Regions from separate parts of the Bradyrhizobium sp. 604_D8_N2_3 genome, predicted to be linked through region 2. Evidence: riboswitches for the same ligand, from Rfam matches in the RefSeq annotation. Region 2 holds a riboswitch; the other holds the start of a gene.

Region 1 (5,987 bases), 280 kb from region 2:
AGCAGCGGATCATGCCGTCGGGTAGGCGGGGTTGGAACGCCTGGTCGATGATGCAGCCGCCCCATCCGAAATACGGTTCGCAGCGGGCGAGCAAGGCATCGAGCGGAATGTCCTCGGGTAGACTGCCGCGTTGGGCATGCAGCACGCGAACCATGGCGTCCACGTTGGGCAGGGCCTCCACCTTCCACACCCCCTGGCCACCATTGCCGCGATTTTGCTTGAGCACGCGCGGACCATTCGCCTGAAGGCGCGAAGGAAATTCGGCGCGGAAGCTTGCGGCGGTGTCATAGCGGTGCGTGTCGGCTCCCCAGCCGAGGTGACGCGTTCGGTAGAGCACGTCCTTGACGCCCATCTTCAGGATCACGTCGGGATGGGCGCTTACCCACGGCCCTTGCGCCGCAACGTCGCGAAGCAGCGGGTCGAGGGCCTCGCGCGTCTTGCCTTGATGGATCGGATCGACCCAGACGAGCACGCCATCGACGGCGAGCAGTTGATCGCGCGCGGCGTCGGCGAAAATCTCGTCGTAGATCACCGGCCGGGCTTCGATGCCGACCGCGGCGAGTGCTTCGAAAACGCGAACGAAGCGGCTGTTTTGCGCCGTCGCGTCCCGGCGCGCGGCTGCATCGCCGCGGGAGAGGATGGCAACGGTATGGCGGAGAGGAGGGTGGCGTTCGGTATCCATGCGCAAGCTCCACGAATGGCGTGCTGCGCAGAGCTTGGACCGAGGTCTCACGGGGAGTCTGCTTCGTCCCCACGCCGATGAATGTACGTGAAATCGTCCGGTCGTTGCAAGATGGTGCTTGTGCGGTTCCATCTAGACGGCGAACGCTTCGCGCGCGCCGCTACGGTGGCGGAGGATAGCGGTCGAATGTCGGCAGTTCGTGCGCGCGCTCCATCCATCGAAGGCGCTCTGCGACCTGGATGTGCATCGTCGCCGGTACGGCATCGGGATCGTCGTAGGTCGCGCTCTGGACGTCGATGACCCCGGGCAACATGTCGGCATTGACATAAAACAGGCCGGTTCCGCAGTCGCCGCAAAAGTGCCGCCGGGCATTTTCCGAGGAGTGATACACCTTGGGCTCGCCCTTGGTCACCTTGACGGCATCGTCCGCGTACATCGTCCAGCCGACGACGGGAGCGCCCGCGTGAAGCCTGCAATCGCGGCAGTGACACAGCGCGTGCACGATCGCTTCGCCCTCGACCTGATAGCGGATCGCGCCGCAGTGACAACCGCCGGTGATGGTGCTCATGCGTTCCTCCCGATGGAAGACAGGTCTCGTTGATCGATAGCTCTCGAGACCTGCGGCTTCAACGGCGCAATCGATTTGCGATTGCGTCCTACTGTCGCGTGACAACTCCTGCCACGGCGCGGGCGAGGTGATCCGCGACTACCACTTGAACGAAGCCGCGATCTCGTAGCTGCGCGGCGCGCCCAGGATGATCTGGTCGGTGTAACCCGGATCGCCCCAGGCCGCGTAGAGCTTGTTGGTCAGGTTCCTCACGCGAAAGCTGATCCGGGTCTGGTCGACGCCCGGGAAATAGGCTTTTGGAATATCGACGAACGCGTATGCGTCGAAGATCGTGTAGGCGTCCATCGTGACCAGATTGTCCTGGAAGTTGAAGCGGTCGCCGACGTGACGGACGAGGCCGCCGATCTCGACCGGCAGCTTCGTGTCGAAGCGATAGGAGGCGCCGGCGTTGGCGATGAAGTTGGGAACGTTGGGCGGCGTCTTGCCCGAATAGGACTGGAAGTCGCCATTGCCGTCGACATAGGTGAAGTCGATGAAGCGCGACTGCACGAAGGCGACGTTGCCCCATAGTTTCAGGCCCGCGACCGGATTGACCGCGGCGGCGATCTCGACGCCCTTGGAGGCCATCTTGCCGGCGACGTTGAAGAGGATGCCGCTTTCGGGGACGTAGACGTTCTTGCGCTCGATGTCGAAGGCCGAGAACGTGGCCTCCGCGCGCCTGTCGGCCGACAGCAGCTTCACGCCGGTCTCGTAGGTCCGCGACGTCGTGAGCAGCAGCGGCGTCGTGGGCCTGAGGATGAAGATGTTCGCCACCGTCGGGTCGGCTGCCGTCGCGTACTGGCTGTAAAGCATCACGCCGGGCGCGATGTCCCAGGTGTAGCCGATGCGTCCGGTGACCGGATTGAACGTCTTCGAGAAAGGATAGTTGGCTTTCAGGAGGCCATTCTCGTCGAAGCGGGTCCGCGACAGCTCGATATTCTCAAAACGGATGCCGCCGATCAGCGCAAAGGTCGAGGTCAGCTTGAGCCGGTCCTCGAACGACAGCGAGGCGGTGTCGAGATGGGTGTAGATCTTCTCGTCGCTGCGCGGGCCGTAGAGGCCGCGGTCCGGATTGAGGAGGTCGACGTAGTCATTGAAGAACAGCGTGTCCTGCGAGACGTTGAACTGGTTGCTGCTCGCCGCCACGGTGGCGACGAAGCGATTGTCCATTCCGCCGAGATTGGAATTGACGGTGAGGTCGGTGATGTTGCCGTAGAGCCGCTGCGCGTGATCGAGCGCCAGGCGCTCGCGGTAGATGCTCTGCGCGCCTGCGAAATTGCCTACGGTCTGGTCAAACGACGAGATCTCGTTGTTGAACCAGTGCCGGTGGGCGTCATAGCCATAGACCAGGCTCTTCAGCGAGATGTTGTTGGTGATGTCCCATTGAAAGCCGCTGCGCAGCCAGAGCTCGTTGGCGCCGCTGTGATTGTCGAGCACGTTGTAGTTCGTGGTCAGCGTGCGCGCGTCGATGGTGACCGGGACCGGCGTGCCGCCGCCGAGGTAATAGTTGCTCCAGAGGCCGGAGACGACGCCATACGTCGGCACGATGCCCGGCGCGTTCGCCGGCACCAGCGGCGTCCCCCAGTAGAAGCGGTCGTTGTCCTGCCTGTATTCGGTCGCGCCCCAGATCCTCAGGTTCTCGTTGACGCGATAGTTCAGCTGGCCCGAGACGTTGCTGAGCTTCGAATAGGTGTCGTCGATAAAGCCCTTGTTGTTGAAATGGCTGATGTCGAAGCGGTAGTCGAGGCCGTTGATCAGCGTGCTGCCGCCCGATCCGTAACCGGCGCGATAGCCGTTGAAGGAATCGTAGGAAGTGAAGGCGTCGTTGACGATTGGTCCGGTGTGCGGCGCCTTGTTCACGTAGTTGATGGCGCCGCCGGTCGCACCGAGGCCCGCCACCAGCGAGTCCGGTCCCTTGATGATCTCGACCTGCTGGAGACCAGCCACGTCCATGGGACGGCCGGTCATGGTCGACGGCCCGATCGGGATTCCGTTGTAGAGCGTGGAGATCTGGTCGCCGGAAAAGCCACGCATCGAGAAGATGGCGGGCGCGCCGGGCGCATCGCCGCCGGTGACGCCGACTGCAGCCTTGGCGACGTCGGTCGTGGTCCGGATGCCCAGGTTCTGCATCGTCTGTTGACCGATGACCTCGACGGTCGCCGGCATCTCGCGCGCCGTGATGCCGAGCCGGGAGCCGACGTCGGTGACGGCTGCCGTATTGAGCGGCGTCTGTACCGGCCCGCTCGGAGCTTGCGCGGCCGGAACGGCGACAGCAGGGGCGCCACGATTGCGTCCCGCGGCGCGCCGGGCCGCGCGCTGCTTCTGAGTGCCGGGGCTGACGGCAGGAGCCTGTCGCGGCGCAGGCGGCGACACGATCACCGGGCCGACCTCCCGGGAGCGGTTGTCCTGCGCCGCGCTTTGCGCGAGCGCCGCGGACGACAAGGACACCGACGAGAGCAGAGTAATCAGGAAAGCACGCGATAACGCTGGCCTTGCGCCAGCACGGAAATGAAGATTTTGCACGACAACGCTCTGCGGCGACGCAAACAAACCGTCACCGCGGTTGCCTTAGTCATCCACCTTCGCCCCAGGCGGCGGATGCACCGGCTACTTGTCCGACATCAGGGCACCCCGCCCAATGCGTTCGCGCGTGACCATGGCTGGTAGCAGGTTTCCTGGCTCGCGGGTCATCGCCTTCGACCACCTTCCCAGAGGCCCAAGCGGGGCTCCAGTGGTTCGTTTGGTCGTCGGCTATCCGCCTACAGTTGCGGGGGCAGCCGCGGAATTGCCCACTGAGGTGGACGCACCGCATTCCCTTGAAGAGTCCTTGCGGACACTACCGATCACGAAACTGGCATCAGGGGATGAGCGCGTCAACATCCGCGCGGGCTGCTGGACGGGCCGGTCGGTCGATGGTGGCCTTGTGTTGCTGTTTTGCACGATAGTCCGAAGGACCGCGTCGAAACGTCCAACCCGGCCTCCGGACGAGCCTGGGTAACGAACGCTTGACCACGATCATAACTGCCTTTGGTGTCCGAGTATGCTACTGAGGCCGAGTTCCGGCCCGACAAGGTAAGTCGATATTGATGCAGTTCGTCCGTACCATCCTGGCAGTCGCCATCGCCATATCCTTGGCGATGCTGCCGGTTGGCGCGTCCGCGGCGAACCTCGCAATGTCGTCGGATGGCATGCAGACGGCCATGCACATGAGCGGCGACGCCGACATGTCGATGGACGATTGTTGTCCCGACATGAAGGGAACGGGCTCCCATAGCGGCGGCTACAAGTGCGGGATGGGCTTCTGCTGCGTCGGTGGGATCATCGCGCTCGGTGATGTCAGGCCCGTGGCGTTCGAACGTCTCGCCGTCATGGCCAGCACGATGGCTATTCCCCCGGATCAGGTCGTTTCCTTCCGCGGCGGCAGTCCTCCTTTCCGACCTCCTCGAATCTGATCTCGCAAAGCCCGAGACGCGAGCGGCGTGCCTGCTCGCGACGACGACTGACGTGCGCGCTTCACGCGCCACGGCGAAAGATCAATTCATGAGGACAGGACAATGCTTTCCAAAATCAGCACCGCGGCTCTCGCCGCCACCCTTTCGCTTGCCGCTTCCGCCGCGATGGCGGGCGCGGGCGACTACGCCTTCGAGCCCGTCACTCCGCAGATGAAGAAGGGCGAAGACGTCACGCTCGCCGTTCGCCTGACGAACAAGCAGACCGGCAAGCCGATACCGGACGCAGTCATCTTCAAAAGCCGCCTCGACATGGCCCCGGACGGGATGGCCGAGATGGAATCGGCGGTCGCGCCGCTGCCGTCCAGGGAGCCGGGTGTGTACGCCTTCAAGACGGACCTGCCGATGGCTGGACGCTACCAGATGACGCTGTCCGTGAAGGTGCAGGGCGAACCGGAGACCGTCACCGGCAAGGTGATCGTCACGGCGGTCAAGTGAGCGTTCGGGCGCTGCCCGGCGGCGCCCGACATTCCCCTTTTTCCTTCACACGGACGCGCGCTCCCGGGCGCGCGGATACACCATATGAAAACGCTGCGTCTCCTGACGGCTCTTGCGCTGGGCGGTGGCCTGGTCCTGGCCGGCTACTACTGGCATTCGAACGGTGCGGGCTGGCTCGCTGAGGCCGACATATCATCGGCTGCGGCTGGCGCGGAGCGAACGCCGCTTTACTACCGCGATCCAAGCGGTGCGCCGCTCTGGTCTGCGGGTCAGAAGAAGGACGACCGCGGGCGGGACTATGTGCCGGTCTACGACGACGATGGAGCGGCCGTCGCGCCGGCGCTACCGAAGGCGCAAGCGGCTTCGCCGCGAAAAATCCTCTACTACCGCAATCCGATGGGGCTGCCCGACACGTCGCCCGTCCCAAAGAAGGATCCGATGGGGATGGACTATGTCGCCGTTTACGAAGGCGACGACACCGACGACGGCACGGTGAAGCTGTCGCCCGGCAAGATCCAGCGCGCGGGCGTGAAGTCCGAGCCCGTCGCGCGGCGCCCGATCCGGGTCTCGGTGAAGGCGCCCGGCACGATCCAGCTCGATGAACGCCGCGTGTCGGTGATCGCGATGCGCGCCGAGAGCTTCGTGCAGAAGGTCGCCGACGTGACGACCGGCACGCGCGTGAAGGCCGGCCAGCCGCTGATGGAAATCTACAGTTCGGCGGTGGCGTCCGCGGCGGCGGAATATCTCGCGA
Region 2 (5,987 bases):
GCGCCCGCCGATCTCGGCGATCGCGTGCAACTGGAGGCGTTGCGGCAGAGGCTTCCGCCAGATGCTGCGAGCTTGGCGAGCCCGGCGCGACGTACGGTTGAGACGGCGCGCGCGCTGGGACTCGAACCCGCGTTGGTGCCCGAATTAAGTGAGCAGGATTTTGGCGACTGGACCGGCCGGCGGCATGACGAGCTCGCGGCGACCGGCGGCGAGACCTATGCGCAGTTCTGGAGCGATCCGGCGCACGGGCGGCCGCCGGGCGGCGAAAGTTTTGAGGATCAGGTCGTGCGCGTCCGGCTGGGTCTCTCGCAAATCGGCGCCGGCTCGGCAACGCTCGTCGTTCACTCCGGCACCATCCGCGCCGCGCTCTGCATTGCGCTGGATCTGACACCACAAGCGGCCCTGCGCTTCGTGATCGATCCGTTGTCACTGACCCGGATCGACCGGCTCGCCACCGGCTGGCGCGTCGTCGCGGTCAATCAGCGCGCGGCTTGAGCCGGGTCAGGCCGGGCGATCCGGCACATTGGCCTGCGCGAAGGTCGCCATGCCGTTGTGAAGGCTGCACGCGAGCCGCACCAGCGGCAGCGCGATGGCCGCACCCGATCCTTCGCCGAGCCTGAGATCGAGGCTGATCAACGGCTGCACGTTCAGCGCACGCAACACCAGCCGATGCCCCTGCTCCGCCGATTGATGCGACGGCAGCAGGAATGGCTGGCACGACGGGTTCAGCCGTACCGCCGCCAGCGCCGCCACCGATACGATGAAGCCATCGATCAACACGGGAACGCGGGCTTGCGCAGCCGCAATGATGGCGCCGCAAATCGCCGCGATTTCGAGGCCGCCGACGGCGCACAGGATTTTTTCCGGCGAAGCGCCCGCAATGCCGTGATGCGCAATCGCCGCATCGATCACACCCGCCTTGTGCGCGCGGCCGGCCGCGTCGACGCCGGTACCGCTGCCCGCGATCTCCTCGGCACTGATGCCGAGCAGGCTCGCCGCAATCGCCGCCGACGTCGTGGTATTGCCGATGCCCATCTCGCCGAAGATCAGGAGATCGGGCCTGCCGGCTGCCGCGCGCGCGACTGCGCGCTGACCGGCTTCGAAGGCGAATGCCAGCTCCGTGGGGGTGAGCGCTGCTTCCACGCTGAAGTCGCGCGTGCCGCTGCGCGGCTTGTCGGTGACGATTCCTGCCATCTCCTCCTGTGCCAGCGTGCCGGCGTCGACGACCTCCAGGCCTGAGCCAAGCTCACGCGCCAGCACCGAGATCGCGGCACCGCCCGAGGCAAAATTCGCCATCATCGCGATGGTCACTCCTTGCGGATAGGCCGACACGCCCTGCGCGACGATGCCGTGATCGCCGGCGAAGACGATGATCGGCACTCGCGCAGCGCGCGGTTGCTCGGTCGCCTGCAGGCCCGCAAGCTCGACCGCAAGCTGCTCCAGCCGGCCGAGCGCGCCGGCCGGTTTTGTGAGTTGCGCCTGACGCGCGAGCGCCGCCTCGCGATGGACAGCGGAGACCTCGGGGCATTTCCGGGTGACCCATTCGGGGAGCATGCTGCCTCGCTTACGGCCTGCGCTTGAGAATGTAGCTGTCCATGATCCATCCGTGCCGCTCGCGCGCATCCTGTCGCGCGGCGACGATGCGCGGGCCGATCTCGGCCAGAACGCCCGACATGACGATCTGATCGTGCATACCGAGATAGGCGCCCCACCAGATGTGCAGCCCGGCTGGATCGAGCGACTGGAAAGCCGTGCCGCCGTCGAGCATCACCACCACGGTATCGACGCCCTGCGGCCAGCCGCCTTCGCGCAAGCGGCGCCCCGTCGTGACCAGGAAGGGCTCGCCGATGTCGTTGAGCGGCAGCGCATGCGCCGCGCACAGCGCCTGGATCGAGGTGATGCCCGGCACGACCTCGATATCAGGCAAGGGATCGAGCCGCCGCGCAATGCGCAGCGAGGAATCGTACAGCGAGGGATCGCCCCAGATCAGCAGCGCGACCTTGCCTTTACCTTCGAGATGGCTGGCGATCGTCCGCGACCACGCCGCGGCCACGGCATCGTGCCAGTCGTCCACGCCCTTGTGATAGTCCGCTTCACCGGCATCGCGCACAGGAAGATCGAACTCGGCAATGCGCGTCGTTGGATTGGTGAGTACATCCGCGCAGATCGTCCGCCTGAGATCTGCGAGATCGGACTTCGCCGTCCCCTTGCGCGGGATCAGGATGAGATCGGCCGCGTTGATGGCTTGAACGGCGGCGCGCGTGAGCTGCTCGGGATCGCCGCAACCGATGCCTATCAGGGAGAGTGTCAGCATCGTGAGTGCGAAGGGCGGCCATCACGGCCGCCCGTTCGCTTGTCTCTCAAGCCGCGTTATGCAAACGCGGGGTAACGAGGCCGGGCGCGGTGACGCCGCGCAGCGACTTCGCCAGCGCCAGCACACCGAGGTCGGCCAGCGGCTCGATCACGATGACGAGCGCGTAGGAGGCCGCGAAGGTCGCGATGTTGACGAGGTTGGTCGCACCGAAGCCCGAGCCATAGAGCGCCCAGAACGCAACCCAGGCGATGACGCCGGCCTGATACGTGGTCGACAGCGCCAGCGCCTGGCGATACCTGAGATCGACATAGGCGGTGTTGCGGGCAATGATCCGCGCGGCGATCGCCTGGATCCCGAACAGCGGCACCAGCAGCGTGGTGACGTTCATGCCGAATTGCGGCAGATCGGGCGGCTCGAAGAAGATGCCCTGGAACAACAGTCCGAACGCAAGGCCGAAGGCCGCGGGCGCTGCCCCAAACAGCAGCAACAGGGTCGAGCCGAGGATGAAGTGCACCTCGGAGACGCCCACCGGGAAGTGCGGCAGGATCTCGAAGAAGACGAAAACGAGGCCCGTGGTGGCGAGCGTCCGCGCCGCGAACGACGTGATGCCCTGCTCGCGCACGGTCTCGACCGCGAGCTTCAGCGCAACGCCGCCGACTGCGATGCCGGTTGCGTAACTCAACACGAGCTTGGCGCCCGATACGACTCCGGGTTCGATATGCATGGTTCAGTTCCTTCCTGCCGTCACACCCGACGGCCTTGGCCACAAGACATGCACGGCCGGTCTCCTGGCTCGCGGTTCACTGGGGTTCTCCGGCCTTCCCGGGCCTTGCGGCCCAGTGGCTGATCGGAGTCCCTCACCGCTTACAGTCGCGGGGGCGGCTGGGGTTTTGGGCGGCGCAACTGTCCGCCCACCCCCATTCCCGATTATGCTCCGGCGGTTTGCGCCGCCTCGAGCACCATGCGTCTCCTGTGTGCCCCTTTCGCCAGCCGGGCGTCAAGGGGCGAAGGGCGGCCGGGACGGTCCTGACGGATAATCGCCCGCCAGCGCGCCAAACAGGATCACCGCCGCCGTCGAGGCCGCGCCGCCCCGCGCAAGCTGTTCCGCCAGCTCGGCAATGGTGGTGCGGACCAGCCGCTCGTCGGGACGACCGAGGGATTCGGCGAACAGCGCCGGGGTATCAGGGGCGAGGCCGTGCTCGATCAATTTTGCGACAAGCGCCGGAAAGGTGCGCCGGCCCATATAGACGACGGTGGTCGCTTCGGGATCCGCCAGCGCCGCCCAGTTCAAATTCTGCGGCAGCTCGCCGGTGACATCGGCCCCGGTCACGAACTGCACCCGGCGCGAGGTGTGGCGCCGGGTCAGGGGAATGCCGGCTTGCGCGGCGGCGACACAGGCCGAGGTGATTCCGGGAATGATCTCGTAGCCGATGCCGGCTTCGCGCAGAGCCTCCAGCTCCTCCTCGAGCCGGCCAAAGATACCGGCATCGCCCGATTTCAGCCGCACCACACGGACGCCGGCCGCGGCGTAATCGATCAGCAGGCGGTTGACGTGGTGCTGCTTGGTCGAGGGCCGCCCTGCCCGCTTCCCGACCGCGACGAGATTGGCGCCGGGCCGGGCCAGATCGAGGATCGCGCCCGAGGCGAGGTCGTCATAGAGCACGACGTCGGCATCGCGCAGCCGCGCGGCGCCTTTGAGCGTGAGGAGCTCGGGGTCGCCGGGGCCGGCCGAGATGAAAGTGACAAAACCGCTCACCGATCCTCCGCGATCAGATGGAAGAACGTGCCGGTGGCTTGTCCCCGCCGCGAGCCGGTCTCGGCGATGATCGCGCCTGTTGCATCGTGCACGACCGCCAGCGGCGTATCCGGCTGCGCGACAATCGTCGAATAGTGGAACTCGTGACCGCGCAGGCGCGCGCCGACCTGATGGCCCGGCATCGGCGCGGCGAGCGCAGCGAGACGATAGCCGAGATGCATGCGGCGCTTGGCAAAGCTCGTCTCCAGTCCGAGCAGGCCCGTCATCTCATGACGGACGCCGTCGGCGTCGGTCAGAGCGGTTCCCAGCACCATATAGCCTCCGCATTCGCCGTGCACCGGCCGTGTGTCAGCGAAGGCGCGCAAGCCGCTGCGAAAGCGCGCATTGGCCGCGATCGTGCCGGCATGCAGTTCGGGATAGCCGCCGGGCAGCCAGCAGACATCGGCGCTCGCGTCAGGCGCTTCATCGGCAAGCGGCGAGAATGTCGAGATCTCGGCGCCGGCCGCGCGCCAGGCCTCCAGCATGTGCGGATAGATGAAGGAGAACGCGGCATCGCGGGCCAACGCAATGCGCTGCCCGGGCGGCGTCACGTTCATGCCGTTTGCCGCCGGTTGCGGCGAACAGCTTGCTGCCGCCCGCAGCACCGCATCGAGATCGACATGCTCGGCGACGAAGCGCGCGGCTTCGTCGATCAGCTTGCCGATCTCGGCCTGCTCTTCGGCCTGCACCAGGCCGAGATGCCGTTTCGGCAGGCTGATTTCTGCATGACGCGGCAGCGCGCCGAACACGGCGATGCCGGCGTCGTTCAGTGCACGCCGCACGAGATCTTCATGTCGCGGGCTGGCGACGCGATTGAGCACCACGCCGGCAAGGCGCACGCCGGCACGATAGTCGCGAAGGCCTGCGGCGATCGCCGCCGCCGTCTGCGCCTGTCCGGAAGGATCGATCACCAGCAGCACCGGCCAGCCCAGCATCTCCGCAATGTCGGCGGTGGCGCCGGTGCCGGAGACGCCGCGCGCGGCGACGCCGTCGAACAGGCCCATCGAACCCTCCGCGAGCACGACATCGGCATCAGTGCCGCGACCCACGAGATGAGCAATCGTCCCGCGATCCATCGCCCAGCTATCGACGTTGACGGAAGCGCGCCCCGTCGCAGCGGCATGGAAGGCGGGATCGATATAGTCGGGCCCGCTCTTGAAGCACTGCACGTTCAATCCGCGATTGCGCCAGGCGCGCGCCAGCGCCAGCGTCAGCGTGGTTTTGCCGACGCCGGAGGCCGGCGCCGAGATGACAAGCCCTGCCGGCATCACGATGCCTCCGGAAAGCGCGGATCGGCGCCGACCGGCCGATAGCGCCGATCGTAATCGGCGGCATAGAGGCGGCTCTCGTCAAAATCCGCCGCTCCAAGCGTCTTGCCAACCAGGATCAGCGCGGTGCGCTCCATCTCGGTGCCGACGGCGGCATCGAGCGTCGCCAGCGTGGCGCGAACGATGCGCTGGTCCGGCCAGCTCGCGCGCCAGACGATCGCGACGGGGCAATCCGCGCCGTAATGCGGCGTGAGCTCGGCGACGACCTTGTCGAGCAGATGGATCGACAGATGGATCGCGAGCACCGCACCGGTGGCGGCGAACGCCGCGAGCTTTTCGCCCTCAGGCATCGCGCTGGCGCGGCCCGGCGTGCGCGTCAGCACGACTGACTGGGCAAGACCGGGCAGCGTCAGCTCAATCTCTAGTGCAGCTGCTGCAGCCGAAAACGACGGAACACCTGGCGTGACCGTGTAGGGAATACCGAGCGCGCGCAGGCGACGAAGCTGCTCGCCCATCGCCGACCAGATCGAGAGATCGCCGGAATGCAGGCGGGCAACATCCTTGCCGGCGGCATGCGCGGCGGCGATCTCCGCGATGATCTCGTCAAGCG

Evidence for each region. A riboswitch is a leader RNA that binds a small molecule or an ion and turns the genes downstream of it on or off. The one in region 2 is predicted to bind cobalamin.
Region 1: another riboswitch for cobalamin. It lies ahead of AB7245_RS14800 (TonB-dependent receptor); the one in region 2 lies ahead of AB7245_RS16095 (energy-coupling factor ABC transporter permease).

What each region holds. Positions count from the first base shown of each region.
Region 1 covers NZ_JBPWPM010000001.1:3,117,509-3,123,495, forward strand. The annotation lists gene AB7245_RS14790 (Cj0069 family protein) at 1-682, opposite strand, end outside; gene AB7245_RS14795 (GFA family protein) at 843-1,250, opposite strand; gene AB7245_RS14800 (TonB-dependent receptor) at 1,389-3,737, opposite strand; cobalamin riboswitch at 3,938-4,145, opposite strand; gene AB7245_RS14805 (hypothetical protein) at 4,376-4,741, shown strand; gene AB7245_RS14810 (FixH family protein) at 4,844-5,236, shown strand; gene AB7245_RS14815 (efflux RND transporter periplasmic adaptor subunit) at 5,321-5,987, shown strand, end outside.
Region 2 covers NZ_JBPWPM010000001.1:3,392,797-3,398,783, reverse strand. The annotation lists gene AB7245_RS16110 (histidine phosphatase family protein) at 1-495, shown strand, start outside; gene cobT (nicotinate-nucleotide--dimethylbenzimidazole phosphoribosyltransferase) at 502-1,554, opposite strand; gene cobF (precorrin-6A synthase (deacetylating)) at 1,565-2,314, opposite strand; gene AB7245_RS16095 (energy-coupling factor ABC transporter permease) at 2,361-3,038, opposite strand; cobalamin riboswitch at 3,076-3,293, opposite strand; gene cobA (uroporphyrinogen-III C-methyltransferase) at 3,312-4,070, opposite strand; gene AB7245_RS16085 (cobyrinate a,c-diamide synthase) at 4,067-5,377, opposite strand; gene cobM (precorrin-4 C(11)-methyltransferase) at 5,377-5,987, opposite strand, start outside.